Regions from separate parts of the Hymenobacter lutimineralis genome, predicted to be linked through region 1. Evidence: riboswitches for the same ligand, from Rfam matches in the RefSeq annotation. Region 1 holds a riboswitch; each other region holds the start of a gene.
What was found. Region 1 has a riboswitch for S-adenosylmethionine ahead of FY528_RS01180 (trans-sulfuration enzyme family protein). Riboswitches for the same ligand answer to the same signal wherever they lie in the genome.
Positions count from the first base shown of each region.

Region 2: another riboswitch for S-adenosylmethionine. It lies ahead of FY528_RS08660 (amino acid permease); the one in region 1 lies ahead of FY528_RS01180 (trans-sulfuration enzyme family protein).
Region 3: another riboswitch for S-adenosylmethionine. It lies ahead of FY528_RS03060 (O-acetylhomoserine aminocarboxypropyltransferase/cysteine synthase family protein); the one in region 1 lies ahead of FY528_RS01180 (trans-sulfuration enzyme family protein).
Region 4: another riboswitch for S-adenosylmethionine. It lies ahead of metH (methionine synthase); the one in region 1 lies ahead of FY528_RS01180 (trans-sulfuration enzyme family protein).

Region 1 is NZ_VTHL01000001.1:296,897-304,691, forward strand. Features, by position in the region: gene FY528_RS01170 (NCS1 family nucleobase:cation symporter-1) at 1-524, shown strand, start outside; gene FY528_RS01175 (homoserine dehydrogenase) at 619-1,902, opposite strand; gene FY528_RS01180 (trans-sulfuration enzyme family protein) at 1,995-3,197, opposite strand; SAM riboswitch class I at 3,338-3,452, opposite strand; gene FY528_RS01185 (leucine-rich repeat-containing protein kinase family protein) at 3,588-4,904, shown strand; gene FY528_RS01190 (hypothetical protein) at 4,912-5,304, opposite strand; gene FY528_RS21465 (hypothetical protein) at 5,509-5,634, shown strand; gene uvrA (excinuclease ABC subunit UvrA) at 5,753-7,795, shown strand, end outside.
Region 2 is NZ_VTHL01000007.1:84,059-91,853, forward strand. Features, by position in the region: gene FY528_RS08645 (hypothetical protein) at 1-522, shown strand, start outside; gene FY528_RS08650 (EcsC family protein) at 524-1,270, shown strand; gene FY528_RS08655 (DUF4890 domain-containing protein) at 1,438-1,902, opposite strand; SAM riboswitch class I at 2,216-2,308, shown strand; gene FY528_RS08660 (amino acid permease) at 2,603-4,057, shown strand; gene FY528_RS08665 (CPBP family intramembrane glutamic endopeptidase) at 4,178-5,053, shown strand; gene FY528_RS21740 (TSUP family transporter) at 5,143-6,654, opposite strand; gene FY528_RS08675 (NADPH-dependent assimilatory sulfite reductase hemoprotein subunit) at 6,780-7,795, opposite strand, start outside.
Region 3 is NZ_VTHL01000002.1:173,506-181,300, reverse strand. Features, by position in the region: gene FY528_RS03065 (homoserine O-acetyltransferase family protein) at 1-480, opposite strand, end outside; gene FY528_RS03060 (O-acetylhomoserine aminocarboxypropyltransferase/cysteine synthase family protein) at 703-2,085, opposite strand; SAM riboswitch class I at 2,460-2,573, opposite strand; gene FY528_RS03055 (LysM peptidoglycan-binding domain-containing protein) at 2,923-3,213, opposite strand; gene FY528_RS03050 (lipocalin family protein) at 3,443-3,859, shown strand; gene FY528_RS03045 (erythromycin esterase family protein) at 4,146-6,632, shown strand; gene FY528_RS03040 (lysylphosphatidylglycerol synthase transmembrane domain-containing protein) at 6,651-7,730, opposite strand.
Region 4 is NZ_VTHL01000002.1:339,648-347,442, reverse strand. Features, by position in the region: gene metH (methionine synthase) at 1-2,227, opposite strand, end outside; SAM riboswitch class I at 2,300-2,412, opposite strand; gene FY528_RS21480 (hypothetical protein) at 2,510-2,635, opposite strand; gene FY528_RS03745 (PA14 domain-containing protein) at 2,815-3,930, shown strand; gene FY528_RS03740 (alkene reductase) at 4,094-5,221, shown strand; gene FY528_RS03735 (SDR family oxidoreductase) at 5,358-6,341, shown strand; gene FY528_RS03730 (gluconate 2-dehydrogenase subunit 3 family protein) at 6,477-7,073, shown strand; gene FY528_RS03725 (GMC family oxidoreductase) at 7,179-7,795, shown strand, end outside.

The sequences.
Region 1 (7,795 bases):
ACATTGCCGCCAACATCGTCAGCCCCGCCAACGACTTCGCCAACTTCGCCCCCGAGAAAATATCCTTCACCACGGGCGGCTACATCACCGGCGTCATCGGCCTGCTCATCTTTCCCTGGAAGCTTATTGCCGACCCCTCCGGCTACATTTTTACCTGGCTAGTAGGCTACTCCGCGCTGCTGGGGCCCATCGGCGGCATCATGATTGCCGATTACTACCTGCTGCGCCACCAGCAGCTCCACGTGCCCGACCTCTACCAGTACCAGGGCCGCTACACTTACCAAAATGGTATCAACTACGCCGCCATGCTGGCCTTAGGCATTGGTATTCTGCCCAACATCCCGGGCTTTCTGCAGGCAGTGGGGGCTTTGCCGGCGGGTACCGTGTGGCCTTGGCTGGCGGCCGTGTACAACTACGCCTGGTTTGTGGGGTTCTTGCTGGCCGGTGGCCTCTACGTGCTGCTCATGCGCCCCCAAACCCGCATGGCTGTAGTGCCTCCGCTGGTTTCTCCGGAGGTGGCCTAAAACTGAAAGGGATTTAGTAGTAGCCTCCTCAAACCAGAACGCCCTGCCAGGTACTACCTGGCAGGGCGTTCTGGTTGAACAGGAAAATTGGAGACTACAGCGGACTCACCGCTTCATCGGTTGCCCATGCGGCCCGCACGACGGGACCGGTTTCCGACGCAGGTGCTGTTGTCACGGCCCGCAACGGCGTTGGCAGCCGCACGATGCTGATGCCCGGCAGCCGCAGCCACGCGGCCTGCGCCAGTTGATCCAGCCCAATGGTGCCCGTGAGGTAGTATCCCAACTCCTGGGAATGGAAATATTCGTGAATGGCGCTGAAATCGGCGCGGTCGGGGGCGTGTTCGGCGCCGAAGGTCACCAGCACATCAGCTTCGGCATCCGTCGGCGTGAGGGCCAGGGTGCTTTCTTGGTGGAGCTTCTTATACTCATAACGGTAGCCGTAGGTCAGGGCCGATAGGTCGCTGAGGACTGCCGAGGCGGTCGGTACAGCACCGGCGCCTTTGCCCAGAAAAAACTGCCGGTCGGCGAAGTTGCTTTGGGTGATGAGGCCGTTGTACTCGTCCTGCACGCGGGCCAGCTCGTGCTCGGGGCGCACCAGGGTAGGCAGCACGGCCGCGGCCACGCCCCCGTTGGGCAGGCGGCGGGCTTCGGCCACCAGCTTCAGCACCAGGCCTTTTTCACGGGCGTAGCTGCTGGCTAGGTCACTGATGCCCGTGATGCCCACGGCCAGAATGTCCTCGGGCCGGGCTACCAGCCCAAAGGCGTGGGCCAGCAGCAGCACCAGCTTATTACGGGCGTCGAGGCCTTCCACATCGAGGGCAGGGTTGCTCTCGGCGAAGCCCAGCTCCTGAGCCTTGCGCAGGGCCGCCGCGAAGGTCAGCGCATCGCGGTGCATGGCCGTGAGAATGTAGTTGGTGGAGCCGTTGATGATGCCTTCCACTGCTTCCAGCAAGTCGGTATCGTAGTACTCCTCTAGGTTGCGAATAACGGGCAGGGAGGCGCAGGCGGCGGCTTCGTAGAGCAGGGGGGTGTTGGTTTCGCGCTGCAGCTCAATGAGCTCCTGCAGGTGCTCGGCCAGCATTTTCTTGTTGGCCGTCACCACGGCTTTGCCCCGGCGCAGGGCCCCGGTCACAATGCGGTAGGCCTCATCGGCGTCGTCAATCAGCTCCACAATGACGTTGAGCGTGGGGTCGTCCAAGACTTCGTCGCGGTCAAAGGTGAACAGCTCGGCGGGCAGGTTTCGGGCTTTGGTGCGGTCCTTCACCCCAATGCGGCCGATGCGGGCCCGCAAACCGGGGGTGCGTTCCAGTACCGTGTGCAAGCCCTGGCCTACCACCCCAAAACCAAACAGCCCAATGCGGATGTCGTTACGATTCATAATGCTTGTGCAAATGCAAAAAAGGCGTCATTCTGCTGTTGACCGTCAGGCTGAGCGCAGCCGAGGCATGACGGTCAATAATTTCTGTACTCTTACGCCAGCTGGGCTTCGGCTTCGCGCACGGCCTCCTTCAGGGTTTCCTTGGCTTCGCTCAGGCGGTCCAGGGCCTGGGCCAGGTCGGCAATGAGGTCTTCAGCATCCTCCAAACCCACGCTCAGGCGAATCAGGCTGTCGGCGACGCCGGCGGCGCGGCGTTGGGCCACGGGCGTGGACTTATGCGTCATGGTAGCTGGGTGGCAAAGCAGGCTCTTGGCACCGCCAAGGCTTTCGGCCAGGTGGAAGTACTTGGTGCCCGTTACCACCTGGGTGGCGGCTTCCTGGGTGTCGTCTTCGAGTACGAGGGCAATGATGCCGCCGAAACCGCCGGGCTGCTGCTTTTTGGCTACCGCGTGGTTAGGGTGCTCTTCAAGGCCAGGGTAGTATACGGCCCGCACTTCGGGGCGCGTCTGCAGGAACTGGGCCACTTTCAGGGCCGTGCTACAGTGACGCTCAATGCGCAGGGGCAGGGTTTCCAGCCCCCGAATCACGAGGAAGGAATCGAACGGCCCCAGGATACCGCCCGAAGCGTTTTGGATGAATTTCAACTGCAGGCCGATTTCCTCGGTGGCCGCTACCACGGCGCCGGCAATGAGGTCAGAGTGGCCGCCCAGGTACTTGGTGGCGCTGTGGACCACGATATCAGCTCCCAGCTTGATGGGCTGCTGCAGCACGGGCGAGGCGAAGGTGTTATCCACGCACAGCCAGGCGCCGTGGGCGTGGGCAATGTCGGCAATAGCGGCAATGTCCGATACTTTCAGGGTAGGGTTGGAGGGCGACTCCAGCCACACCAGCTTGGTTTTGTCGGTGAGGGCGGCAGCTACCTGCGCCGGGTCGGTGGTGTCGCAGTACACAATGTCGATGCCGAAGCGGCGGTACACGTGCTCGAACAGGCGGAAGGCCCCACCGTACAGGTCGTCGATGGCCACGATCTGGTCGCCGGCCGAGAGCAGCTTCACCACCGCATCAATGGCCGCTAGGCCCGAGGCGAAGGCGTAGCCGGAGTGGCCATACTCAAGGGTGGCTAGGATATTTTCGAGGGCGCGGCGCGTGGGGTTGCCGGTGCGGGCGTAGTCGTAGCCCTTGTTTACCCCAGGGGCCTCCTGCACGAAGGTCGAGGTCTGATAAATCGGCACGGAGATGGCGCCGGTGAGCTCATCAACGGGAATGGACTGGAGGAGGCGAGTGGCAGATTGCATGGGGTTGGCCGTTTTGTGGTTAGACGAAAACGCACCTTGTTGCCCAGACACTTATGCAAGATTTCTTACCGAAAGAGCATAAAAAAAGCCCTCCCGACAAGTCAGAAGAGCAAGACCGCTGCAGACGGTAGGCATCTTTTAACTTATCTTCTTCCGCGCCGACCGAAGCCGACTCAGAACAGGATTTAGCACCTGGTATTTCTACTGGTTGCTAAGGCATCACAGGGCCTGTCCCTCCGCCTTTCTTGATAAGTGCTCCGTGGCATGGAGCGCAGGGCAAATGTACAACCGGATTTTTTTCGCGCAAATTTTTTTGAAAATTTTTGAAGAGGGCAGAAAAATAGCCTGCCCGGCCAAACGCAGCCAGCGCAAACCCCGACCTTTGCCCGCATGCACACCCTGGAGCAACTGCGCCGCGGCGACCTGGCCGGCACTACCCGCCTCGATCTGGCAGAAGGCCTCACGGAGTTCCCGCGCGAAATCCTTGACCTGGCCGACTCGCTGGAAATCCTCAACCTTTCCGGCAACGCCATCTGCAGCCTGCCCCCCGACCTGGGCCGCCTGCGCAAGCTGCGCATCCTTTTCTGCTCCGATAACCAGTTTACTGAGGTGCCCGAGGTGCTGGGGCAATGCCCGGAATTGGAAATGGTGGGCTTCAAGGCTAACCAGATCCGGACGCTGCCCGCCGCCGCGCTGCCGCCCAAGCTGCGCTGGCTGATTCTGACTGACAACCAACTCACGGCGCTACCGCCCGAAATTGGCCGGTGCGGGCAGCTGCAAAAGCTCATGCTCGCCGGTAACCACCTCACCGCGCTGCCACCCGAAATGGCGGCCTGCACGGCCCTGGAGCTGCTGCGCATTTCGGCCAACCGCCTAGCGGAGCTGCCAGCCTGGCTGCTCACCCTGCCCCGCCTGAGCTGGTTGGCCTACGCGGGTAACCCGCTTAGTGAACAAGCCGAAGCCACGGCGCTGGCGCAGCAGCCTATTCCGAAAATCCGTTGGGAAGAAATGGCGGTGCAACAGCAGTTGGGCGAGGGCGCGTCTGGGGTGATTTACCGGGCGGAGTGGCAGAAGCCTACGGACCGTAAGGCGGTAGCCGTAAAACTGTTCAAGGGCGCCGTAACCAGTGACGGATTGCCGCACAGCGAAATGGTGGCTTGCATCAGCGCCGGCACGCACGCGGGGTTGATACCCGTGCTGGGGCAGGTAGCTGGCCAACCGCAGCAGGCCGAGGGCCTGGTATTGGAGCTGATAGCGCCCGAATTTTCCATTCTGGCCGGGCCGCCCAGCTTTACGACCTGCACCCGTGACGTATACCCAGCCTCCGCTGCCTGGAGCCTGGAAACGGCAGTGCGGATAGGGGAGCGGGTAGCGGAGGCGGCAGCCCAGCTCCATGCCCGCGGTATCCTGCATGGTGACCTGTACGCCCACAATATCCTGACGACGACTGCGGGTGAAGCCTTGCTGACGGACTTTGGGGCGGCCAGTTTTACCAGGGGCCAGGACGCTGCGCAGGCCGAAGCCCTACAGCAACTGGAGGTGCGGGCCTTTGGCTGCCTGTTGGAGGAACTGCTGACGCATTGCCCGGCGAGCCAGAAAGATGAACGCCTAACGACCCTATGGGCGCTGCAGCAGCAATGTGCCCGGCCTGTAGTAGCCGAGCGGCCGTCTTTTGCGGAAATAGCCCGGCTGCTGCAGAAGATATAAAGCCGTCTTAGGCCTGCCTGAGGAGCCAGGAATAGCCGGAAGCAACGTCGTCAAACAAGACGACCATGGGCTGGGTCACGAACAGCATGGCGGTTTCCATGGACTTGCGCGCCGGCCAGTGCGGAGGGCAAATCCAGGCAACAAACCGGATGCCCTTTTCCGCCAGGGTCGTGTAGTAGTGCCCGCCTACCCAGCGGGCGCCCTTTTCCCACTCGCTGGTTACCTGGCTGTTGTCGTTGAGCATCTTGTAGCAGGAGCAGCTTTGCAGGTAGTGCAGCACCAGCTCGCCCCCTTTTTTAGCCGATACGGCGTCGTGCTGGCCTTTCCACTCCACGTACAGCCATTGGTTTTCCTCATCGAAAGCAATGGACAACGACGGCGTATCGTAGAAGGTGCGCATTGGACAAGGAGCGGGGCGGCTGTACGGAGGAGCTTGGCTGGCTAGGAAGATACGGGTTGCGACGGGTATTTGCGCTATATAGGGCGCCTCTATTCTACGTTGCTGGCTAACCACCGGGTAGAAACGTTTTCCGCCTGCTTTTACGTAACTCCCGGCTGGATAGCTACTCTCTTTGTCTTCAGGCTCTCTAATTTCTGCATGACCATGAAAATGCCCGGAATGAACCGCGCCCCGCGCCCTGATTTTGATGACCGCTACACGAAGTGGGGCTGGTACGTTATGGCATTGATTGCCGTGGCCTGGCTGCTGTATGGCTTGTTTTTCAAGTAATTATACGAACCCCTGGTTAAGCGAAAGGCAGCATCAGTGGGGCCTGGACGCTGGCAGTGGTGTATAGTGTAGCGTAGGGAAAACCAGCCACAATCGGTTTACTGCCGTATTTTGGCCCATGACGCCTTCCTCTGCTTCTTCTAACCTTGATGGCTTTGTGCGCGTGCGCGGGGCCCGGGAACACAACCTCAAAAACGTAGACGTAGACATTCCCCGCGACGCCTTGGTCGTGTTTACCGGCGTGTCAGGCTCGGGCAAATCCTCCCTGGCGTTTGGTACGCTCTACGCCGAAGCCCAGCGCCGCTACCTGGAGTCGGTGTCGCCGTACGCGCGGCGGCTGTTTCACCAGATGGCCGTGCCCGAGGTGGATAGCATTGACGGGCTGCCCCCGGCCGTAGCCCTGCAGCAGCAGCGCGGTACACCCACTACCCGCTCCTCGGTAGGCTCGGTTACAACCTTGTCCAACTTGCTGCGCATGCTCTATTCCCGGGCCGGCGACTACCCCGTGGGCCAAAGCATCGTGTACGCCGAGGGATTTTCGCCCAACACGCCTGAGGGGGCCTGCCCGCAGTGCCACGGCCTGGGCCGCATCTACGAAGTGACGGAGCAAACCATGGTGCCCGACCCCACGCTCACTATCCGGGAGCGGGCCATTGCGGCCTGGCCCCAGGCCTGGGGCGGGCAAAACCAGCGCGACATCCTCGTCACGCTGGGCTACGATGTGGACACGCCCTGGAAAGACCTGCCCCAGAAAGACCGGGACTGGATTCTGTTCACTGAGGAGCAGCCCGTGGTGCCCGTATACCCTGGCTATTCGCCCGAGGAAACGCAGCGGGCCCTTAAGCGCCGGGAGCCGCCAAACTACATGGGCACCTTCACGGGCGTGAAGCGCCACGTGCTGCACACCTTCGCCACTACGCAAAGCCCGCTGATGAAAAAGCGGGCCCTGCAGTACATGCTTAGCACCGAGTGCCCCACCTGCCAGGGCAAGCGCCTGCGCCCCGAGTCGTTGGCTGTGAAGTTTGCCGGCCTCGACATTGCCGACATGGCCCGCCTGCCGCTCAAGCGGGTAGCTGCGCTACTTAAGCCCTACGCCGATGGTACCGCCGCGGGGCGCAAAAAGCACGACGCGGCTCACCCCGAGCAAATCATCGTAGCTCAGCGCATAGCCGAAGATTTGTGCGCCCGCCTGTCGGTGTTACTGGATCTGGGTCTGGGCTACCTGGCTTTGGAGCGCAGCACGCCTACATTGTCGCCGGGCGAGTTGCAACGCCTGCGCCTGGCTACCCAGCTGTATTCCAACTTGTTTGGGGTGGTCTATGTGCTCGATGAGCCCTCGGCGGGCCTGCACCCCTCCGACACGGAAGCCCTGCTCAGCGCACTGCATACCCTGAAAAAAGCCGGCAACTCCCTGTTTGTGGTGGAGCACAACCTGGACGTAGTGCGCCAGGCCGACTGGCTCGTGGACGTGGGCCCGGCCGCCGGGGAGCAGGGGGGCGAAGTGCTCTACAGCGGCATTCCGGCCGGGCTGGCCCAGGTGGAGCCCTCCCAAACGCGGCGCTATTTATTTAGTGAAGCCCAGGCGGAGCGCCGCGCCCCGCGCACCCCGAGCGGCTGGCTCAAGCTGCAGGGCATCACGCGCAACAATCTGGATAACCTCAGCGTGGAGTTTCCCTTGGGCGTGTTTACCACTGTCACGGGCGTGTCGGGTTCGGGCAAGTCGAGCCTGGTAAGCCAGGTGCTGGTAGAACTGGTAGCGGAAAGCCTGGGCCAAACGGTGGAGGCGGAGGAAGAAGAAACCGACCCACTGGAGCAAGCCGCGCCGGTGCAAACCGGCGGCCGGATTGTGGCCGGGATGGAGCACATCAAGCGCCTCGTGCGCGTGGATCAGAAGCCTATTGGTCGCACGCCCCGCTCCAACATGGCCACGTACACCGGGCTGTTTGACCACGTGCGCAAGCTGTTCGCGGCCACGCCCGCGGCCAAAAAGCGCCGCTACGATGCCGGCCGGTTTTCCTTTAACGTGGCCAAAGGCCGCTGCGAAAATTGCCAGGGCGAAGGGTTTGTAATGGTCGAGCTGCTGTTTTTGCCCAGTGTATACGCCCCCTGCCCGGTCTGCCACGGAGCCCGCTACAACGCCAAAACCCTGGAAATTACCTAC
Region 2 (7,795 bases), on a different contig from region 1:
GTGATGAATTGGCACAACGTCACAGTTTCCAAGAAATCAGTAAGAATAAAATTAAGTAATGGTAAAGCCGTAAGCTTTGTAGGAAAGCCGGCGGAGAAATATGAGGTTGATCAGGAAGAGTTCAGTTATGCAGGCAGCATAGCCGCTATTCATAAGTGCCTGGTCCGCTGCCAATACTGGGAATCTTCCAGAACATACATTGTCGATCAGCAGAGTGGTCGGGTCGATACCTTATGGGGCACTCCTGCGCTTTCGTCTGATCTTACCAGAATGGCTTCCTTATACGCTGGTTGGGGTATGGAGGAAATTAACGGAGTGCAGATATATAAGATGGTAAATGGAAGGGTAAAGCCATTAATAACCATTGATCAGCAGGATTGGATACCAATAGATTTATGTTGGAGCGGTAGCCAAGTAGTGCTTTTAAAAGTAGTCCCGGCAGCAGTTGCCGAAAAGGAAGCGGGGCAGTTAGCAAGGTTGCCGGCAAGCAAATACAAGTACCTGCAACTTACGATACGATAGAATGCCTAGCCCCTACGACCATCAAGCCCTACCTGACTTTGAAGCTTGGCAGCAACGGATGCAGCGGAAGCCCACGCTGCTGGGCCGCCTTACCCGCCGGGTGCAAGCGCGACTCAACGCCCTGCTGCCCGAAAAGCTGCACAAGGCCCTCACCGTCGCCATCCAGAAAATGGTGCAGGGCGTGCTGTTCGGTTCTATGCACACCACCCGCAAGCCCCTGCCCGATACCGCTCTGGCCGAGCGCGAAGCCCTGGTGCGCACCCGCATCCGCTACTACCGCAACACAGCCGCCGCCGAAGGTGCCGCCACCGGCGCGGGCGGCTTCCTGCTCGGCCTCGCCGATTTTCCGCTGCTGCTCGGTCTCAAGCTCAAGCTCCTTTTCGACGTAGCCGCCCTCTACGGGCACGATGTACGCGACTTTTCCGAGCGGCTGTTCCTGCTGCACATCTTTCAGCTGGCCTTTAGCTCCCAGCACACCCGCAACGAAATCTACCAGCGCGTAGCTACCTGGGAAACCTACCGCCACACCCTGCCCACCGATGTCAACGAGTTCGACTGGCGCACCTTCCAGCAGGAGTACCGCGACTACATCGACCTAGCCAAGCTGGCCCAGCTCATTCCCGTCATCGGGGCGGCCGTGGGAGCGGTGGCCAACTACAAGCTGGTCGAGCAGCTCGGCGAAACTGCCATCAATTGCTACCGCCTGCGCTGGTTTGCGGCCGAGAAGGAACAAGAACGACTACCATAAATACGCGTCATGCTGAGCGTAGCCGAAGCATCTCGACCGCTTCGTTGCAATGGCAATTGATTAGTAAGAGGTAGAGATGCTTCGCCAAGCTCAGCATGACGGTCTATTAGGTCATAAAAAGGCCCCGGTGTTTCCGTCGGGGCCTTTTTTATGCGTGAACCAGCAGCTTAGCTTTTGCCTTGCTGAGGAGCCGCCATGTGCTGGCGGTGAGCTTTGCGCTTCTGCATCCGCTCGGCCTGCAGCTGGGTGTATTTGGCATACTGCTCGGCACTCAGGATTTGCTTAAGCTGCGCTTCGTAGCGCTGCTTGCTGGCTTTCATGGCCGCGTGGTGCTGCTTTTTGTCGGCAGGAGCGGGGGTGGTGCCGGCCTGGGCCTTGTGGGCCTGCATTTCCTGGAAACGGGCCAGGTGCAGCTGGCGAACCTGCGTAGTTTGAGCGGCCGAAAGGTTCAGCTTCTCGGCCATTTTCTTGGCGGCTTTGTCGGCGCGCTGCTCGGGCGTGAGGTTGGCTTTCTGGCCTTTATGGCCGCGGTGCATTTTAGCCGGTCCAGTTGGAGCCGAGGTGGTTTGGGCCGACGCTACGCCAGCGGAAAACGAGAAGGCAAGAAGGAGGACAAGAAGCTTTTTTTTCATGACGAGAGAAGAAGTGAATTGTACAACTGAGGAGAAGAAGCCCGCGTCCAGCTGAAACAGCAAAACCGGCTTCGATGGGGTGGTTTGCAACTCCGGTGCCAGTTTCGGCGAAATCAGGCTAAAACTCCTTCTGAAAAAATTTAAATTTTCGGGTTAAACTTTCACCCTGAATTATCATCGGGTAGAGCAGGATCTTGTTTAGCAGGGCATTACGTCCGGCCAAGGCTTGAAATTGCGACTGAGGTGGCGGTTTGCAGGCCGGAAATTCCGGGGCTACCTTTGCGGTATCAATTCTTTCTAGCCCGAAGGATTGTTTTTATACAGAGGCGCCGAGAGACAGGCTCGACGACGCGCCGGCAACCACCCGCACTCCGCGGAACGGTGCCAACTCCTGACCATATAAAAACAAGTTGCCGTGGACTTTTTGCCTCGCCGTACTGCTCTGCCTATCGTTTCTGCTGCCTTCGTGTGCCTGACTGGTGCTGCTGAGGCTTGTTGTAGCGCGCGGTGTTGTTGCTGAGCTAACCTGCCTGCGGGCCTGAGCTAGCCGTTGCCGGCTCCTTTCTCTGTTTTTCCTGTTGCGCAAATGCCCCGGTCGGATTAGACTGGCTGGGCTGGTCTGTTTTGCAGCTGCCAGAAACCAGGTTGCGCCATTTTCTTCACTTACCCGGGAAGCTCAGGCTTCTCGCCACCCCTGTTTATGCTTAAAAAGTCCCTGGAACTCCTGCGGCTGGAAGCCGCCGAAACCGGCGCGGGCACGCTCAAACGTACCCTCAACGGCTTCAACCTGATTGCCATCGGCATCGGGGTTATCATCGGTGCGGGTTTGTTTTCGCTAACGGGTATTGCGGCGGCCAACAACGCTGGTCCGGCCGTTACGCTTTCCTTCGTGGTAGCGGCCGTGGGCTGCGCCTTTTCCGCCCTGTGCTACGCCGAGTTTGCCGCCATGGTGCCGGTAGCTGGCTCGGCCTATACCTACGCTTACGCCACTATGGGCGAGTTGTTCGCCTGGATTATCGGCTGGGATTTGGTCCTGGAATACTCGGTGGGTGCTGCTACGGTGGCCATCAGCTGGTCGCAGTACCTACTCAAGTTTCTGAGCAAGTATGGCATTCATCTGCCCCCGCAGCTGGTGATGTCGCCGTTTGAAACGGCCGCGCTGGCCGATGGCAGCACCGTGCACGGCTTCGTGAACGTGCCCGCTATGCTCATCGTGCTGGCCATTACGCTCATCATCATCCGCGGTACCTCGGGCTCGGCCTGGTTCAACGCGCTGGTGGTGACGCTGAAGGTGGCTGTGGTGCTGGTGTTCATTGCCCTGGGCTGGCAGTACATCGATCCGGCCAACTACCAACCCTACATCCCGCAGAATACCGGTGTATTTGGGGAGTTTGGCTGGAGCGGCATTCTGCGCGGGGCGGGCGTGGTGTTCTTCGTGTTCATCGGCTTTGATATTGTGGCCACCATGGCCCAGGAAACCAAGAACCCCCAGCGCAATATGCCCATCGGCATCATCGGTTCTTTGCTCATTTGCACCGTGCTGTTCGTGCTCTTTGGCCACGTGATGACGGGCCTGGCCAACTACACCGAGTTCAAGAACAGCGCCGCGCCCGTGGCCATTGCCATCGAGAAAACGCCCTACGCCTGGCTTTCCTCGGCGGTTATTCTGGCCATCATCATCGGCTACACCTCCGTCATTCTGGTGGACTTACTAGGTCAGAGCCGGGTGTTTTTCTCCATGGCCAAGGACGGGCTGCTGCCCCCGGTTTTCGCCCGCATTCACGAGCGGTTCCGCACGCCCCTGCAGTCGAACCTGCTGCTCGGGCTGTTCATTGCTTTGTTCGCGGGCTTTGTGCCCATTTCGGTGGTAGGTGAGATGACGAGCATCGGCACGCTGCTGGCTTTCGTGATGGTGTGCGCGGGCGTGCTCATCATGCGCAAAAAAGAGCCCGACGCGCCCCGCGGCTTCCGCACCCCGCTGGTGCCACTAGTGCCCATTCTCGGCATCGTCACCTGCTTGGTTATGATGTTATCCTTACCCTGGGAAACGTGGCTGCGCCTGGCTGTGTGGCTGGCCATCGGACTGGCTATCTACTTCGGCTACGGCCGCAAGCACAGCAAGCTGGGGCAGCAAGCGGCGCAACGAGCGGGCTAAGCAAGCAGCTGAAGTGAATTGACAGCTACGGGCTGGGGTGAAAACCTCGGCCCGTTCTGTTTTATGCCGGGGCGCTACTTAGCTTTACTCCCGATTTAGTTTCACTTATCAGTTTATTGAATGGCAACAACTGTACTTGAGTCGCCGACCAAAGCCCGTAGGCCACCAGCTTACCCCACCATCAAAGAAAGCTGGGCGTTTCTGGGGTGGTATCTGCTCGTGATGCTGGGGGGCGGTATTCCCCTATTACTGCTCTGCGAAAAAGTCCTGCACCTTTCCCTGGCCTCCGGTCTGGTTATCATGACGGTAGTTGGTAATCTGGCCTTGCTGGGTATTATGCGCTGGCAGGCCGGCCGGCGCTGGCTGCCCATCAGGCTGCGCGGGCAGGAGCAAATGTGGCTGTACGTGGCGCTGCCTGTGCTGGTGCTGGCCATGCTTCTGGTGATTTCTCTCGTGGATTTGCTGCACCTGCCTAACAGGGCAGATAAAACGTTTAAAGACCTGGCGAAAAGCCCGATCTTGGCTTTTGTGAGCCTGTGTCTGATGGCGCCCATCCTGGAAGAGCTGCTGCTAAGAGGGGTTCTGCTGCGGGGGCTCCTGCGCAACTACCCCGGGCGGCCGTGGCTGGCTATTGGCTTATCAGCAGTGGTTTTCGGCCTTATCCACATCAACCCGGCGCAGGTAGTGGCTACAGCATTAATCGGCCTCGTGCTGGGGTGGCTCTACTACCGCACGCAGTCCCTGTGGCTGTGTATGGCCGGGCATGCCCTGAATAATCTGCTGGCTTTCGCGGGCATGATGAGTGGCAAGGAGCTGGAGGAAAAGTCGGCCGTGGAAGCCTTTAGCTCCTGGGGAGCATACCTCGGAGCGGTAGCACTAAGTGCGTTGGTGCTGTACTGGTTGCTGCGGCGGATTCAGCGTACCACAGTGCCTGCGAATTCGGCTTCCAATCCAGGAGAATCTGCGGGTGAAGTCACATTGCCGGAAGCTGGTTGATACGATACCCGATTATAGTTAAAAAGCCTCACCAAGAATTTGGTGAGGCTTTCTGCTGCGTGTTAGGTACGTCACGATGCGCTCTGCTTTTATAGAAACAGCTTGCGCAACGACCACAGGCTCCACACAATGACCATCAAGCCCACGCCCACGAACATCCAGCGCGTGGGAATACGGCCGGCGAGACGGGCAGCAAAGGGCGCGGCGGCAATGCCACCCACAATCAGCCCGAGGATAATCTGCCAGTGTGAAATGCCAATGGTGGCGAAAAACGTGAGGGCGCTGGCAAACGTGACGAAGAACTCCGTGACGCTCACCGAGCCGATAACGTACTGCGGCGTACGGCCCCCGGCAATGAGGGTGCTGGTGACCAACGGGCCCCAGCCACCGCCGCCAAACGAATCCAGGAAGCCCCCGGCGGCCGCCAGAAAGCCCAGCTTCTTGTGCTTTTTGCGCGGCCCGGGTTTGGAAAAGGCTTTTGAAATAATGCGAATTCCCAGCAGCAATAAGTACACGGCCAGGAAGGGCCGTACGTAGCTGCCGTAGGTTTCTCCGAATTTAGACAGCAGAAATGCGCCCAGAATAGCGCCCAATACCCCCGGAATCAGCAGCACTTTGAACAGCTTCTTGTTCACGTTGCCGAAGCGGTAGTGGTGGTAGCCCGAGGCCCCGCTGGCAAACATTTCGGCGGTGTGAATGCTGGAGCTGACGGCCGCCGGCGAAATGTTCAGCGTCATCAAACTAATGGCCGTGACCACGCCGTAGCCCATGCCCAGCAGCCCGTCAATGAGCTGGGCCCCGAAGCCGATGGCCACGAAGAGGTAGAACGTCTGGGAAGAGCTGGCCACGGCCCACACCTGCTGCCAGGTGAAGTAGTAGGACAGAATATTGAACACCAGCATGGCCGCAAACGCCAGCAGGGAGGCCGTGGCAATCTTGCGCCACCGCGCCGCCGCCGGCGACTCGTACGCCGGCCCGCCCGTCAGCTCGGCCGTCACGGCGTTCAGGGACTTCACCTTGTGGGCAAAGTCGCCGCCTACTTTCTCCCGAATCTGGGCCATGCGCTGGAGCACGTCGTGGAGCTCGTCGGGCAGGGTGTGGGTGAGCATTTCGCGCAGGCGCTTGGCAATGGTGGGCGACTTGCCGTTGGTGCTGATGGCAATTTTCAGGTCGCCCTTCTGCACGATGGAGCCCAGGTAAAAGTCGCAGGCGGCGGGCGTGTCGGCCACGTTGCAGAGCAGGCGCTGGCGCGTGGCGTCGGCCTTGATGCGCAGGTTCAGCTCCTTGTCGTTGGTGGCCACAATCACCAGGTCGTGGCCCACCAGGTCGGTGGGGTGGTAGGGCTGCTCGCGCAGCTGCACGGCGGGGTGGCGCTCGGCCAGCAGTTGCAGCTCCGCCGAAAACCAGGTAGCCACCACCGTAATGGCCGCGGCGGGGCTGTTGGCCAGCATGGCCGACAGCTTCTCGAAGCCCACGGCCCCGCCGCCCACCAGCAGCACGTGCAGCTGCTCCAGCTTCAGAAACACCGGAAACAGCCGGTTTACATCCGGCTGGGGCGGCGGCTCGGGCTGCGGCAGGACGTTGTTAGAAGTTAGAGGCATGGCGGTTGTGGTCAAAATCGAAAAACGGCTGTCATCCTGAGCTGGCGAAGTACCTCGTCACGTTAGGCTCATCGTGCTGACGTGATAAGGTCCTTCGCAGGCTCAGGATGACAACGGGGTAAAAGTTAATCGTGGAAGGTGAGGCCGCTGAGGGTGGGCTTTACGTAGCCCTGGCGGACCACAAAATCCCCGAACCGCTCCTGGGGCTGGCGGTTTTGGGCGTAGTCAGTGAGCAGGGGCGTAAGCTCCCGCACAATGCCGTCTTCGTCCACCATTTCCCGGTACAGCTTGTTCATCCGCTCCCCGTTGAAAGCGGCCCCGAGGTACAGGTTGTAGCGCCCCACGGCCCGGCCCACCAACCCGATTTCGCCCAGGTAGGGGCGGGCGCAGCCGTTGGGGCACCCCGTCATCCGCAGCAGAATATCGTCCTGTGCCAGGCCCAGGGCGCGGATTACTTCTTCCAATCTAGCTAAAAGTTGGGGAAGATAGCGCTCCGCCTCGGCAAAAGCCAACGTGCAGGTGTTCAGGGCTACGCAGGCCAAGGCCCCGCGCCGCAGGCCGGTGTGCACGTCGTTGGCTTCCACCGCTACGCCGTGCTCCGTCAGTATGGCCTGCACCGCCAGCTCGTGCTCGGGCGCCACGTTGGCTAGGATCAGGTTCTGGTTGCCGGTGAGGCGGAAGTCGCCGGTGTGGAAGCGGGCAATTTCGCGCAGGGCGGTTTTCAGCTGGCTGGATTCGGTGTCCAGCACGCGGCCGCCTTCCACGAAGAGCGTGAGGTGGCGGGCGCCAGCGGGGCCGGTGCTCCACCCGAAGGCGTCGCCGGAGGAGCGGAAGGTGTAGGGGCGGGCGGGCTCCAGCTCAAAGCCCAGGCGGCGGTTCAGCTCGTCCCGGAACACGTCGAGGCCCACGCGGTCCAGGGTGTACTTGAGGCGGGAGAACTTGCGGTTTTCGCGGTTGCCCCAGTCGCGCTGAATGGTGACTACCTGCTCGCAGGCGTCCACTGCCTTGTCGGCGGGCACGAAGCCGATGATGTCGGCCAGGCGCGGGTAGGTGTCGGGCATGCCAAACGTCATGCCCATGCCCCCGCCCACGGCCACGTTGAAGCCCAGCAGCTCCCCGTTTTCCTCAATGGCAATCAGCC
Region 3 (7,795 bases), on a different contig from region 1:
CAGCACCACTAGGTTGCTGAACAGGGAAGGTTGCTGCACGGCCCATTCCAAGGCCTGCTGCCCGCCCATCGACCCCCCAATCAGGGTGTGAATGTGCCGGATGCCCAGGTGCTGCCGAAGCTCCTCATGGGCCGCCACTAGGTCGCGAATGGTGAGCAGCGGAAACGCCTGGTACCACGGGCCTTCTCCCGGGGTGCGGGCATTTAGTGGGCCCGTACTGCCGTAGCAGGAACCCAGAATATTGGCGCACACAATGAAATGCTCCTCGGCATTGTAGTAGCAGCCCGGGCCAAACAAGCCGGGCCACCAAGCCAGCACATCGGAGTTGGCGGTCAGGGCGTGGCACACCCAAATGACGTTCGTGCCTTCAGCGTTCAGGCGGCCGTAGGTATGGTAGGCTATCTGAACGTGGGGAAGAAGTGCTCCGCTTTCCAGCGGCAGCGGATGAGGAAGAGTATATAGGTGTGGTTGGGAGGTCATATACGACGGTAACAAAAAGCCCCAGCCGGGGGCTGAACCAGCAAGTGCCGAAGGTAAGTAGCTTACCCACCACCTGCGGTTGCGAACTGCCAATTCAGCCCGAGCCGGGGTAAAGAAGCCGGCCGGTACGCGGGGTTGCGGCTTGTGTGCCGGTACTGCGGCAGAAAAGGCCAAAGCCCGGCTGCTCTATTCGGGCAGCCGGGCTTCTTCCTGTAAATAGACTTAGACCTCCAGTGGAGCCGCGTGCTCCGTTTCGGGCTCTGGCAGCAGCGTGCTGTCGGCACTTTCCAGGGGCGCGGCATTCTTCACCGCCTCAAACGCCTGGGCCAGATCAGCGCGGATGTCGTCGAAGTGCTCGATGCCCACTGACAGGCGGAGCAGCGTGGGCGTCACGCCTGCGGCCTGCTGCTCGGTTTCGGAGAGCTGCTGGTGCGTGGTAGCCGAGGGCTGGATGATCAGCGTTTTGGCGTCACCTACGTTGGCCAGGTGGCTAATGAGTTTCAGGCTGTCGATAAACTGCGTAGCCGTTTCCTTGGAGCCTTTGATGGCAAAGGTGAGCACCCCGCCGTAGCCGCGCTTCAGATATTTCTGGGCCAGGCCATGGTAAGGGCTGCTTTTCAGACCAGGGTAGTTCACGGCTTCTACCTGCGGGTGCTGCTCCAGCCACTCGGCAATCTTCAGCGCATTTTCTACGGTACGCTCTACGCGCAGGCTCAGGGTTTCGAGGCCAATGAGTAGCTGCCAGGCATTGAAAGGGCTTTGCGAGGGACCAAAGTCGCGCAGGCCTTCTACCCGGGCCCGGATGATGAAGGCAATGTTGCCAAAGGGGCCGTTCTTGCCGAATACGTCATTGAACACCAGGCCGTGGTAGCCCTCCGAGGGCTCCGTAAACTGGGGGTACTTGCCGTTGCCGAAGTCGTACTTGCCGCCATCCACAATCACCCCGCCAATGGAGGTGCCGTGGCCGCCAATCCATTTCGTGGCCGATTCTACCACAATGTGGGCGCCGTGCTCCAGGGGCCGGAACAGGTAGCCGCCCGCCCCAAAGGTATTGTCCACGATGAGTGGCAGGTCGTGCTTCTGCGCAATGGCGGCAATGGCTTCAAAGTCCGGCACGTTAAAGCTGGGGTTGCCGATGGTTTCCAAGTACAGGGCCTTGGTATTCTCGTCAATCAGCGCCTCGAAGCTTTCGGCTTTGTCGCCATCGGCAAAGCGCACTTCAATGCCCAGACGCTTGAAGGCTACTTTAAACTGGTTATAGGTGCCGCCGTACAGGAAGGAGGTAGAGACGAAGTTGTCGCCGGCCTGCAGAATGTTATTAAGCGCAATAAACTGGGCCGCCTGCCCCGAGGAAACGGCCAGCGCCGCTACTCCGCCCTCCAGCGCCGCAACGCGCTGCTCAAACACGTCGGTGGTAGGGTTCATCAACCGGGTGTAGATGTTGCCGAACTCCTTCAGGGCAAACAGATTGGCACCGTGTTCGGCATTTTTGAATACGTAGCTGGTGGTCTGGTACAGCGGCACGGCGCGGGCACCGGTGGTGGGGTCGGGCTGCTGGCCGGCGTGGAGTTGGAGCGTTTCGAACTGGAGGCTTTGCGTGGACATAGTTGTGGCTGATTTGAAGGCGGAGGGAAAAGAAACCGGGAGAGAAAGCAGGGAAAAAACGGGCTACGAAGACACGTAGCCGAACCCGTATCGAATCTGAAAAGCGGCTGATTAACAGCGGGTCAGGTTAGGCGATACTGCCACAGTGCGTTGAAAAGCGGCAACACTGGGCTGTGCAGGGCAGGGGGAAAGCTGAGGCCGGGAGGCTAGCAACAGCAACAACACGCGCCGCAACAGGGGCGCATTCGCATTCGCTCGGTAGTTGGGCCAAAGGGCGCCACGCGGAAACCCCAGGGCTGAGCGGCAAGTAAGGCAGCAGCCGGAGCGGTGGGGAAGGTAGAGGCGAAAGCGAAGGAGTTTTCCATGGTACTCGAAGGTTATATGCCCCGCCGCCGTAAGGCTGGTCGGGCAGGAATTGGCACCTTTCGCGCGGTCGAAGGTTGCCAGCGGGTCACGGAGCCTGTTCTCTCGCCGCTTCTGTATAAATCCTATGAAAACTACCCCGCCGCGAGCGAGGGAGTACCGGGTTGGTATTGCAAAGGTATAGCCATGAATTTGACATATGCAATAGCCCTTGAATTTTTTCTTCAAAAACGAAAAGACCGTGGGTAGCTGAAGTATTGACAGATAAAAAATTGATATTCAGTAAATACTGTTGAAATAGTGCCTTTTTGAAGATAGCAAGGCTTGCAAATTATATGGCTGATACAATAAGGTTACTGTAGCCTCTACAGTGGTTGGGGGATAAAGACAGCTGCTGGTTTAGCACGAAAAGCCAGCAAAAAAGCCACGCTTTGGGGCGTGGCTTTTTTGGATATTAACAGGAAGCCTTCTGGCTTACAGCTTAGGCAGCGTCAGCACTTGGCCTACTTCAATGTGGTCGGGGTTGGCGCCAATAGTGGCTTTGTTGGCATCGTAGATCTGGTGCCATTTGGCAGCGTCACCGTAGTGGTGCTTGGCAATTTTCGAGAGCGAGTCGCCGCTAACTACGGTGTAGGTGTCACCGGTAGCTGCGGTAGTTTGGTTGGCGTTGCCGAAGAAATCAGTATTGCCAGCGGGAGCGGGGTTCGTTACGGGAGTAACTGGCTTTTTTTCGCCTTTGTCGGAAAGGAAATCAAATAGTCCCATGGTGGTGCGAAAGTTTAAAGGTGTAGGGAGAAGTAACCGGCTATCAGGGAGATGCCTGCAGGGTTGCGCTTTCATACGCCGATCGGGGCAATTAGTTTTTGTACCGAGTGGGCGCAAACATCTTCTGCACCTGCGCCGTAAGAGGGGCACAAGTGGCTGGTTGGCTATATAGTGCCAGTTAGCTGCTTACCCTGAACTCTCTCCGTTCACCAACTCCCTATTCTTTCCGATGAAAAATCAAACCAACCCATTCCGCTACCTGGCCGCTTTGCTGGTGCTGGTCGCCTTGTTTGCCTCGTCCTGTGGTAGCAAAGAAGGCAAAGTTGAGGGCGTAAACATGCTCTACGGCACCGACAGCAAAGTCTGGAAAACCGACAAGGAGCTGAGCGCCACTGGCGACAAAGTAGCCCAGACGGATGCCCAGGAAGACGAACGAATTACGTTCTACGCCAACGGTCAGTACAACATGGCCTCGCCCGCGGGCAGCACGGCCGGCAAATACACTTTCGACCAGGGAACCAATAAAATCACGATGACGCCCGATGGCGGTGCCCAAAGCAACACCTTTGACGTAGTAACCTTGACCGACGACAAGCTTACGCTGAAGAGCCCCGCGGGGGCCGAGCTGCGCCTCGAAAAAGAATAACCTTTGCTGCCAGGTTTAAAAAAGCAGTCTGAAAAACTCGAAAAAGCCCTTCTGCCTCGTGCGGAAGGGCTTTTTTGATATATGGCCGTGCGCCATGCAGCTTTTACCCCGTCGGATGGCTCACCTAAGCAAGCCAACTCGGCACCACTTGGTAGCTTACGGCGCATTAGCTTTTATTCCCTGGCCTTCTACGCCCAATCATTACCTCTACCGCTGGCTGCTAACCTTGCTGTGTAGTACCATTGCCACGATTTGCGGAGCGCAAACTGTTCCCGCCAGCTCGGCAATGGCTGCGCACCCCATTCGCAGCATTAGTCCTACAGATACCGACTTCGGTGACCTAGAATTTTTGCGCCAGGAAATAGGCGGCGCCCGGGGAGTTATGCTGGGGGAGCCCACCCACGGCGAAGGCAACGTGTTTGAGGCCAAAGTCCGGCTGCTACAGTTTCTGCAGGCGCGCTTGGGCTTCACCACGGTGGCTTTTGAAAGTGGCTTTTATGAGCTTGATAGAGCTCAGCGGGCTATGGAGGCCGGTACTTCGGCCGCTGAAGCCATCGACAACAGCGTGTTTGGCGTGTGGACCAGCACCCGCGAATTTCGGGAGGTGCTACCGCTGCTAGGGCCCGGTAAACTAAAAGTAGCCGGGTTCGACTACCAGCTGAGCGGAGCTTACCAGGAGGAACTGCTGGAAGAGCTGGAAATGTTGCTCAAACCCGAAAAAGGAGCCGACGGCATTGCCTACGACTACCTCGACGAGTGCCTGAGCATGATGGGGGAGCATTTCCTGTTTCCGCCTTCTCACCAGATTCAACTCTTCGATCTGCAGCTGGGCAAAGCCCGCCGTTTGTTGGAAAAAGTGGCGGCTGGTTCTGATGCTAAACGCCGCGAACGGGCAACCTTCTGGCTTCAGAACCTACGTAGCCTGCAAGCCGCCGCCCACGACTACGCCGCTAACGACCCCGGCGTGAAGGACTCCACCGAGTTTAAAGCTGCCGACAGCAACCCCCGTGATGCGCAGATGGCCGCCAACCTGCTGTGGTATCTGCGCCAGCATCCGCAGGAAAAAGTAGTCTGCTGGGGTGCCCTGCCGCATCTGTCGAACAAGGTGGAAAAGCTCGACGATGCGGAAATCAAAACCTATAAGCCCATGGGCCGGGCCGTGAAAGCTGCTCTGGGTGAAGATGCTGTGTATGTGCTGGGCACGCTGGCCGGTGGCGGCACCCATGGCTTTTTGGGCATGGGCGGCTACCAAACCGTACCAGTGCCGGCCGCGGGCACTCTGGAAGCCGAGCTGCTGGCCACGGGCCAGGAATACGCTTTCGTGAGCCTGAAGCACGATGCGCCCGGCAAAGTGCTGACCACCTATGCCTTCGAATACAAGCCCCAAACCGGCCCGTGGAGTGAAGTAGTGGATGGGTTCCTGTTCCTGAAGTCGGTGAACCCGCCGCACGGGGCCGCGCCGGCCGTAGCGGCGGAGCCAGCCGAAACCCCGGCAAAACCCAGCGAAGTTCCAGTTGCTCCTGGCCGCCTGAACCCGGCGGCTCGGCCTATTGGGAAAACGGGGGCTGCCCTGACGCTTAATGGTACGGTGCTCGACCGCAAAACGGGCCGGCCGGTGCCGTTTGCAACGGTAGCCGTGCCCGCCCGGAGTGCAGGAGTAACGGCTAATGCGCAGGGGAGCTTCCGGCTGGAAGTGCGGCGGGGTGAGCTGGTGCAGGTAAGCAGCATTGGGTACGAGGCACTCATCCTGGCGGCGCAACCTGCGGGTAAGCTCACGCTCCACCTGGTGCCGGCCGCTTTTGCCCTGGCCAATGTGCGGGTAAGTGCCCAGTCCCAGGATCCAAAGCGCATCATGAAAAAGGTGATTCAGGCGGCCGAAACCAACTACGAGCAGCAGGATTACCTGGCGCAGGTGTACACGCACCGCCGCATCAGCAACTTCGACACGGTGCAGACCGAGCTGGAGTATACAAGCCAGTTGTTCGAGCCGGCCGGGTACCGTCATCGGGATGGCGGCTTTCTGATGGCCGGGCCCTTCACTAAGCGCCGGGTTCAGGAAAAGCACCTGGTCATTCAGCCAGCTGACTCTACCAGGCCCGTAGGGTTACCCATCGGGAGTGGGGCCGAAACAACTGACCCCGTCCGGACGTCCCCGCTGTTCAAGTCGGCTACGCTAGGCAAGTACGTGTTGCGCCTGGATACCATCCAGCAATATGCCGGAGCTACGGTGTACGTTATCAATTTTGCCGTGAAGCGCGCTACCCACCGCAGCACGGGTACCTACCTGGAAAAAAGCTACTCGGGCAAGGTCTATGTACGCCAGGATGATTATGCCGTGGTACGCTACGAGGCCTTGTGGCAGTTTGATACCGTCCGTTATAACTCTGTTTCCCGCAAATACTACGGCCGCAACAATCAGATTTCCCGGCTCTATACCGAAGTCTTCTCCGAGAACCGGTCGGCCAATATTGTGCTCTATGAAAAGGGAAGCAACGGCCGCTACCACACTGCCGTCAGCGTGTCTCAGAGTTTGGCCATCGGCCGCCGGCTGGGAGGGAGGCCTTTCTACTACCAAGGCAGCGGGGAGGAGTACTTTACTAGCCTACCCGCGGGTACCGCAGTCTTGCCCCTGAACCCGAAGCTTGCCCCCCGAGCTGCCGAGATGGTACACGTGCAGTTGCAGCATACCCCGTACCGCCCCGAGTTTTGGCGAACTTATCAGCGTCCCTTACCCGCCGAACTGGCCCCGGAGCTGGAAGCCACCAAGAAGTAAAGGAGTAAGAAACTAAAGCTACAGGCCCAGGCTGCCGGGCTCGGGCCGCCGCCCGAATACGCGCGTAATCCAGCGGGGTAGAAACACGGCTCCAAATACCAAATACAAGTAGTACGTGACGATGCGGTAAAGCAGCACGATAAAGTTGGTCATGGTAGGTGTGCCGATGAACTTGCCGAAGAACGTGGGGAATGCGCCTTCCGCAATGCCCGCCCCGCCCGGCGTAATGGCCACTAGCAGGATAACTTTGTACGTGATGTTGCGGGCAAACATCATAGTGAATTCACTGGGCGTGGTGGGCACGAAAGCCGCAATCAGGCAGCCAATAACCAGGTAGCGCGCCGTCCACACGAACACGGTGCTGAGCACGGCCCGCAGCCAGTAGCCCGCCCCATTTCCCCGGATCTGGGTAGAGGCCCACACCATCTCGTTGGCGTGCTGGTAGGCCTTGGGGCGCCAGCGGCGGAGGATGCGCAAGGAAAACAGTCGCACCAGTACCCGCTTCACCGACAAAGGGTTGATGAACAGCGCGTACAGCATGAGCGCGGAGTAAGCCGTTACCATCACGTAGCTGAGCCCAAAGGCCACCTTCAGCGTGGTCATAAAGCCGCTGTTCAGGTTCTCATCGGGGTACAGGCCCTCGTGCGCCAGCCACACGACCAGCGGCACCATCACCACGTAGTAGAGGTTGTCGAGCAGGGCCGTTACCATCACGTAGGCCAACGACTTGCCCAGCGTGATGCCTTCTTTGTTGAGCAGGAACGGCGCCACGGACGTGCCGCCCACCGCCGAGGGCAGAATGCACGAGGAAAACTCCCAGATCATAATCACGTCCAGCGAAGCGCGCCAACTGAGCACCCGCTCCGAAATGTGGCGGATGCGGTACACATAGCCGGCGTCGCGGGCCACCAACACCAGCAGGGTTACCAACAGCCACAGCGGACTGGCGTTGGCCAGCGGGGCCAGGTCGCCGGGCTTGTAGCTGCGCCAGAACATAAAGCCCACCACGCTCAGGCCCAGCAGCACGGGCAGCACAATGCGCGAAGGCCGGAGCTTGTCGAGCAGTTGCTGTTCCTGGGTGGGCTGCGTTACGGGCATAAGCGAAGCGAAAAGTATGCACAAAGGTAGCCATTAATCGGCCCCGGTAAGGAGGCGTACGTGCG
Region 4 (7,795 bases), on a different contig from region 1:
TGTCGGCCAGTAGGTAGGGCTCCAAGTAAGCCACGGCTTTCTTCATCACCCGCGCCGACTTCACTACCTGGGGCAGGAACATTTTGCCGGCCCCGAACAGGTCGCCGACTACGTTCATGCCGGCCATCAGCGGGCCTTCAATTACTTCCAGCGGGCGGCCTACCTGCTGGCGCACTTCCTCGGTGTCCTGGTCGATAAACTCGGTAATGCCTTTGACCAATGCGTGCTGCAGCCGCTCCTTCACTGGCAGGCTGCGCCAGGCGTCGGCCACCACTTCTACCTTGTCTTTCTGCTTTACCGTGTCGGCAAAGTCCACGAGGCGCTCCGTGGCATCGGGGCGGCGGTTGAGCAGCACGTCTTCCACCAGCTCCAGCAAGTCTTTGGGCACTTCGTCGTACACGGCCAGCTGGCTGGGGTTCACGATGCCCATGTCGAGGCCGGCCCGGATAGCGTGGTAGAGGAAGGCCGAGTGCATGGCCTCGCGCACCACGTCGTTACCGCGAAACGAGAAGCTGATGTTGCTCACGCCCCCGCTGGTGAGGGCCCCGGGCAGGTTCTGCTTGATCCAGCGGACGGCCTCGATGAAGTCCAGCGCGTAGTTGCGGTGTTCCTCCATGCCGGTGCCTACCGTCAGAATGTTGGGGTCGAAGATGATGTCCTCGGCCGGGAAACCGACTTCGTTTACCAGAATGTCGTAGCTGCGCTGGCAGATTTCGATACGCTTCTCGTAGTTGTCGGCCTGGCCGTTCTCGTCGAAGGCCATGACCACTACGGCCGCCCCATACTGACGCACCGTGCGGGCCCGCTGCCGGAATACGTCCTCGCCTTCTTTCAGAGAAATGGAGTTGACGATGCTCTTGCCCTGCACGCACTTGAGGCCGGCTTCCAGCACGCTCCACTTCGAGGAGTCAATCATGACGGGTACCCGCGAAATGTCGGGCTCCGAGGCAATCAAATTCAGGAACGTGGTCATGGCCTGCTCCGAGTCGAGCATGCCTTCGTCCATGTTCACATCAATCACCTGGGCGCCGCCTTCCACCTGGTCGCGGGCTACCTGCAGGGCTGCCTCGTAGTTGCCGGTGCGGATAAGGCGGGCGAAGGCGCGGGAGCCAGTTACGTTGCACCGCTCGCCCACGTTCACAAATAAACTGTCGGGGTACACACCAAACGGCTCCAGCCCGCTCAGGCGAGTGGCTTTGGGCAGCTCGGGCAGCTGGCGCGGCTCGTATTTTTCGGCCAGCCGGGCCAGCTCGGCAATGTGCTGGGGCGTAGTGCCGCAACAGCCCCCTACCACTGTCACCAGCCCGTCGGAAAGGTAGCCTTCCACCACGCCCGCAAATTCCTGGGCCGACTCATCGTAGCCACCGAAAGCATTGGGCAGACCAGCGTTGGGGTAGGCCGAAATGTGTACGTCGGCAATGCGGCTCAGCTCCTTGATATACACCTTGAGCTGGTCGGCGCCGAGGGCACAGTTCAGCCCCACGCTCAGCAGGGGCAGGTGGCGGATGGAGTTCCAGAAGGCTTCTACAGTCTGCCCACTCAGGGTGCGGCCCGAGGCGTCGGTAATGGTACCCGAAATCATGACGGGCACCACTTTGCCGCCTTCGTCGAAGAACTTCTGCACCGCGTACAGGGCAGCTTTGGCATTCAGCGTGTCGAAGATGGTTTCGATGAGTAAGGCATCGGAGCCGCCGTCTACGAGGCCGCGCACTTGCTCCAGGTAGGCGGTGGCCAATTCGTCGAAGGTTACCGCTCGAAAGCCGGGGCGGTTCACGTCGGGGGAGAGGGAGGCCGTACGGTTGGTGGGCCCAATAGCGCCGGCCACGAAGCGCGGCTTTTCTGGCGTCAGGGCCGTAAACGCATCGGCCAATTCCCGCGCCAGCCGCGCCGACTCGTAGTTCAGCTCATATACAATGTGCTCCAGGCCGTAGTCGGCCTGGGCAATGGTGGTGCCGGAGAAGGTGTTGGTTTCCACCATGTCGGCCCCGGCAGCGAAGTACTCGTCGTGAATGCCGCGGATAATATCGGGGCGGGTAAGGCTGAGCAGGTCGTTGTTGCCGCGTAGCGGATGCGGATGGTCAGCAAAGCGCGTACCCCGGAAGTCTTCCTCCGTGAGCGTGTGGCGCTGAATCATGGTGCCCATGGCCCCGTCCAGAATCAGCACGCGCTGGCGCAGGATATCGTGGAGGGGAGACGTAGTGGCGGGGGAAGGGAGAACGGTCGGCATATCGGCTCTTCAAGAAAATCAGCAGCAAAAAAGTGCCTATCCAGAAAGAGCCGGGCGCGGATGCCGGTTCTGTACTTATCTTCTTCCAGCCCGCAGCGCGGCCTGAAACGGGAGTTAGCACCTTGTGTGAAGTCAGGTTGCTAAGACGTCGTCGGGCCCAGTCCCTCGGTCTTTCTGGATAAGTAACAGAGGCGAAGATACGGCGGAACCCGCTAAAAACAACAACCCCGGCTTTTCGATTGGGCCGGGGTTGGTGCTGCTAGTAAAAGGTTTGCGGGAGTCTTACGTTTTCTTGATGCAGTTCGGGACGGTTTTTCCATCCTTCTGCTTGGTGCCGGCTTGCTCGTAGCCTTTCCAGCACGGATCTTCTTTTTTGGCCGTAGCAGCGGAGGTTTTCTTCGTGGGCATAATAGCAGGGCGCGTGGCTATAGGATTCGCACGCACAATTTTCGTTTACGACCAGGCAACGGAGTAGGTTTATATTCCGGTCTATACGGCCCGAGGCCGTTGAGACGTTAACGAATGGCTGGGCTGGCCAACCACCAGTAATGCCTGATTCAGCTTATCTTTTATTCCCCTGCTTTTAGATGAAATACACCTTTACCTGGCTGATTGTACTGTTGAGCGCGGTCCACACGCTGGCGCAAACATCGGCTCTGCCCGTGGGTGACGGCCTCAAGGGGGCTTACTACAACGGGATGAATTTTGAGGAGCTGGTATTTACCCGTATCGATAAGCGTATCGACTTCAGCTGGGAAAAGCGCCCCCCGGGTCCGGACATGCCCAGCGACGAGTTTTCGGTGCGCTGGACAGGCTGGCTGCTAGTGCCGGAAACGGCGGAATATGAGTTTTCGACAGTGATGGACGACGGTTTCCGGTTCTGGCTGGGCGGCAAGCGGCTGGTAAATGCCTGGCGCGACCAAGACCACCTTACTCGCACCGTGCGCATCAAGCTCAAGGCCGGTCAATACTATCCTATCCGCATCGAGTATTTCCAAAACCACTTGGATACCCGGGCGCTGCTGGATTGGCGGCGCGTAGATTCCCCGGACGGATTTGAGCCGGTAAGCAGTGAAGTACTGTTCACGAGTCTGCCCCGCACGGCCCGCCCCATTCCCGTAGCCAAGCCCAAGCCTGCTCCGCCGGCTGTGGCCGCTCCCACCCCAAAGCCCACCCTCAAGCCGGTAGTAACCGCAGCACCCGTCCCGAAGGCGCAGACTGCCGTACGGGTGGAGCGGCGCCCCCGCCCTACGGCCCCCGCCCAGGCTACGGCCACCATAGCCGTGCCAGCCCGACCTGCTTCCGTGGCTACGCCTCCGGCCGCAACTCCCGACTCACTGCCCAACCTGGCTAATCTGGTGAAAGGCGAAGTGGTGGAATTGAAAAATCTGTACTTCGAGCAGGGGAAAGCCCGGCTTCTGCCCACCTCTCAGCCCGAGCTGAACCGCTTGGTGCGGGTACTTCGGGCCGAGGCCGCCGCCCGATTTGAAATTGCCGGTCACACCGACAACGTAGGGGATGCCCGGCTTAATCAGCAGCTTTCCGAGCAGCGCGCCCAGGTGGTGCGCCGCTACCTCGTGCAGCACGGCGTAGACTCCCTGCGGCTGACGGCCGTGGGCTACGGGGGGGCAAAACCCGTGGCCGACAACCGCGACCCGCGCCTGCGCCCCCGCAACCGCCGCGTAGAGCTGATTGCCCGCTAGGGCGTAACGAGGCCGCCGGCAAAAACCTGAGAAAGACGGGCGGGTTAAAGAAAAAATAAAGCGAAGAACGGGAGGTGGTGAAACATTCATGTAGCTACATGGGTTAAGGATGCTAGGTTTCACCAGCGAAGCAGCGCGGCTGTTTTCGCACACCTTTCTTCTCATGACTCAGACAACCAAAATCTTCTCCTCTTTTCAGCTAGGTGCCACTCAATTGCCCAACCGCATGGTGATGGCCCCCATGACGCGCAGCCGGGCGACCAATGCCGCTAACGTGCCAACTAATTCGGTAGTAACGTACTATGAGCAGCGGGCTTCGGCCGGCCTCATCATCACGGAAGGCTCCCAGGTTTCGGCCCAGGGCGTGGGCTACATCAACACGCCCGGCATCTATACCGAAGAGCAGGTAGCCGGCTGGAAGCGCGTGACGGATGCCGTGCACGCCGCCGGGGGCCGCATCTTCGTTCAGCTCTGGCACGTGGGCCGCGTTTCGCACCCAGCTTTCCACGGCGGCGAGCTGCCCGTGGCGCCTTCCGCCATTAAGCCCGAAGGCGTGAAAGCCTTTACCGGGCAGGGCTTCGAAGAAATTCCTACGCCCCGGGCTTTGGAGCTAAACGAAATTGCCGGCGTGGTTGACCAGTTCCGCCAGGCTGCCCGCAACGCCAAGCGCGCCGGGTTTGATGGGGCCGAAATTCACGGCGCCAACGGCTACCTGCTCGACCAGTTCCTGCAGGACGGCTCCAACCAGCGCACCGACGAATACGGTGGCAGCGTGGAAAACCGCGCCCGTTTCGTGCTCGAAGTAGTGCAGGCTGTGGTGGATGAGTTGGGCGCCGACCGGGTTGGTATCCGTTTTTCACCCCAGGGAAGCAGCAGCATCCAGGATAGTGACCCCGTGGCTACGTTCAGCTACGTAACCGAGCAGCTCAACCGCTTCGGGCTGGCTTATGTGCACGTTATCGAGGCGCTGCCAGGGCACCCTATGGCTACGCCGGGCGCACCCGCCGTGGCCGCGCACTTGCGTAAAATCTTCAACGGGGCCTTTATTCTGAACGGGGGCTACACCCAGCAGACGGCGGAAGAAGCCCTGGCTAACAACGAAGCCGACCTCATTGCCTTCGGTGTGCCCTTCATTGCCAACCCCGACCTGGTAGAGCGTTTCCAGCAAGGCGCCGCCCTGAATGCGCCCGATTTCAGTACTTTCTACGTACCCGGCGACAAAGGCTACATCGACTACCCCTCGTTAGAGGAAGCCGTAGCCGAGCCCGCCAACGACGTGTACCACGACTAGGCACCTGGCAACCTACGTAAGCAAAAGCCCTTTTCTGCCTGGCAGGAAAGGGCTTTTCTGTTCGTGTTTCTGCTGTTGAGCGGCTTCCCCGCAGAAATCTGCGTATGGAGGAGCTCTACCATCTTTCTGCGTATGTATGGCTGCCAAAAAAACCACTACTAAAACGCCGGCCGCTGCCGCCCCAGTTAAAACGGCCGCTACACCCGCCGCCAAAAAAGCCGCGCAGGCTGCGGCCGAAGCACCCAAGCCCGTAAAGCGCCCCACCGCCAAGGACATGAAGCAGCACGCCCAAAAGCTGCCTTACCCGGCCAAGCAAGCCGATATGAAGCTGCAACCGGGCATGAACTTCAGCACCTACCGGGCGGCCGGCAAGCTCCAGGATAAAATTGCCCTAATCACCGGGGCTGACTCCGGAATTGGGCGGGCCGTGGCCGTGGCCTTTGCCATGGAAGGAGCTCATGTAGCCGTACTCTTCAACGAAAACCAAGTGGACGCCGAAGAAACCAAGCGCCTGGTAGAAGCCCAGCAGCGCCGCTGCCTGCTGCTGCAGCTGGATGTGCGAGACCCGGAGCAGTGCCGACAGGCCGTGCGCCGCACTCGCGCCGAACTGGGCGGGTTGAACATCCTCGTCAACAACGCCGCGTTTCAGATGGCGCAGGAGAAGTTTGAAGACATTCCCGAGGAGCAGATCCGTCGCACCTTCGACACCAACATCCTGGGCTACATCTGGATGGCGCAGGCCGCCGTCCCGCACTTCACCAAAGACGACTGCATCATCAACACCGGCAGCATTGTGGGCCTCACCGGCAACCCGCTGCTCATTGATTACACGGCCACCAAGTCGGCCATTCATGCCTTCACCAAAAGCCTGGCCACGCACCTAGGCGAGCGGGGCATCCGGGTAAACTGTGTGGTGCCCGGCCCGGTCTGGACGCCCAACATTCCTGGCACCATGCCGCAGGAGGAAGTTGAAAAGTTCGGCTACGAGGTAGCCCTGGCCCGGCCGGGGCAGCCCGAGGAACTGGCCCCGGCCTACGTGCTGCTGGCTTCCCAGGATGGCTCGTTTATGACCGGCTCCCTGGTACACGTCACGGGCGGTAAGCTGAGCAGCGACCAGTAGCCCAAGCAGCGCCCTGCCGCAGAAAAGAAGTGCTTTCCCGGGTAGGGGAGGTACTTCTTTTTTACTTATCCAACAACCTTTAAACCAGGCCGGCGGTACTGCTATAAGCTCGTCCTTACCACTGCATGCTTTCCCATGTCCCAGTATCCCGCAGGCACCGTTCGCGCCCTACTTTCCACCGACCTTGTAACGCCGGCTACCCGCGCGGCGCTGGAAGCCCGGCTGGTTTCGGCCGCCGACCATGCGCCCCAGTTCTTCGACACGGCTACATATACCTTATTGGAAGCCGTGGCGGCCCGCATTTTTCCGCAGCCGGAGCGCGACGAGCCTATAGCGCTGGCGCCGGGCATTGACAAACGACTGGCCGCAGGCCTGGCTGACGGTTGGCGCTACGACGCTATGCCGCCCGACCGGGAAGCTTTCCGGCTGGGGCTGGGTGGCATCAATCAGGCCGCCCAGGCGCAGTTTCAGCAGCTGTTTGTGGCCCTGAATGACGCTGAGCAGGATGCAGTACTGGAGCAAGTGGCCGCCGGCACCGCGCCGGGCGAAAACTGGAAAGCAGTTCCGCAAAGCCGCTTTTTTGAGGATTTGCTGGCGGAGCTAACCGAAAACTACTACGCCCATCCGCTGGCCCAGGAAGAAATTGGGTACGTGGGCATGGCCGATGGGCCTGGCTGGCAGCGTATCGGTCTTAACGAACTCGAAGACCGGGAGCCGACAATGAGCGAATGAGTGATTGTGCGAATGAGTGAATCGGGCTGGCTGGACCTTTCTATCACTTCTTCCCGACAACTATAGCACTCATTTACTCATTCACCCAAATCACCCATTGAAAACATGCCCGACGAAGAAGTACTGGAAGAAGGCGTACTGAATCCCACCAAGCCGGAAATACAGGACCCGCTGCTGAAAAGCATTCTGGCCGAAAACGCCGCACCAGCCACAGCTCCAACTGAGCTGGAACAGCCGGCTCCGCTGCCCGAGCCCACAGAAATAGTCGACTGCGTGGTGATTGGCACGGGTGCGGGCGGGGCTCCGCTGCTGGCGCGCCTGGCCATGGCCGGCCTGAAGGTAGTGGCTCTGGAAGCCGGCCCGCGCCGCGACCCGGCCCGCGACTATGCCACCGACGAAAAAGCCCAGAGCTTCCTGTTCTGGAACGACGAGCGGCTGTCGGCGGGCCAGAACCCGGTGGCCTTCGGCAAAAACAACTCGGGTACCGGCGTGGGCGGCTCTACCCTGCACTACACCGCCTACACGCCCCGCGCCCACGCCGACGACCTCACCCTGCACCGCGACTTCGGCCAGGGCGTCGACTGGCCGTTTGGCATCGAGGAACTGGAGCCTTACTACGAGGAGCTGGAACACTTCCTGGGCATCAGCGGGCCCACGCCGTACCCCTGGAACCCGGGCCGCCGCAAAGGCTACCCACTGGCGCCGCTTCCCCTGAACGGCGC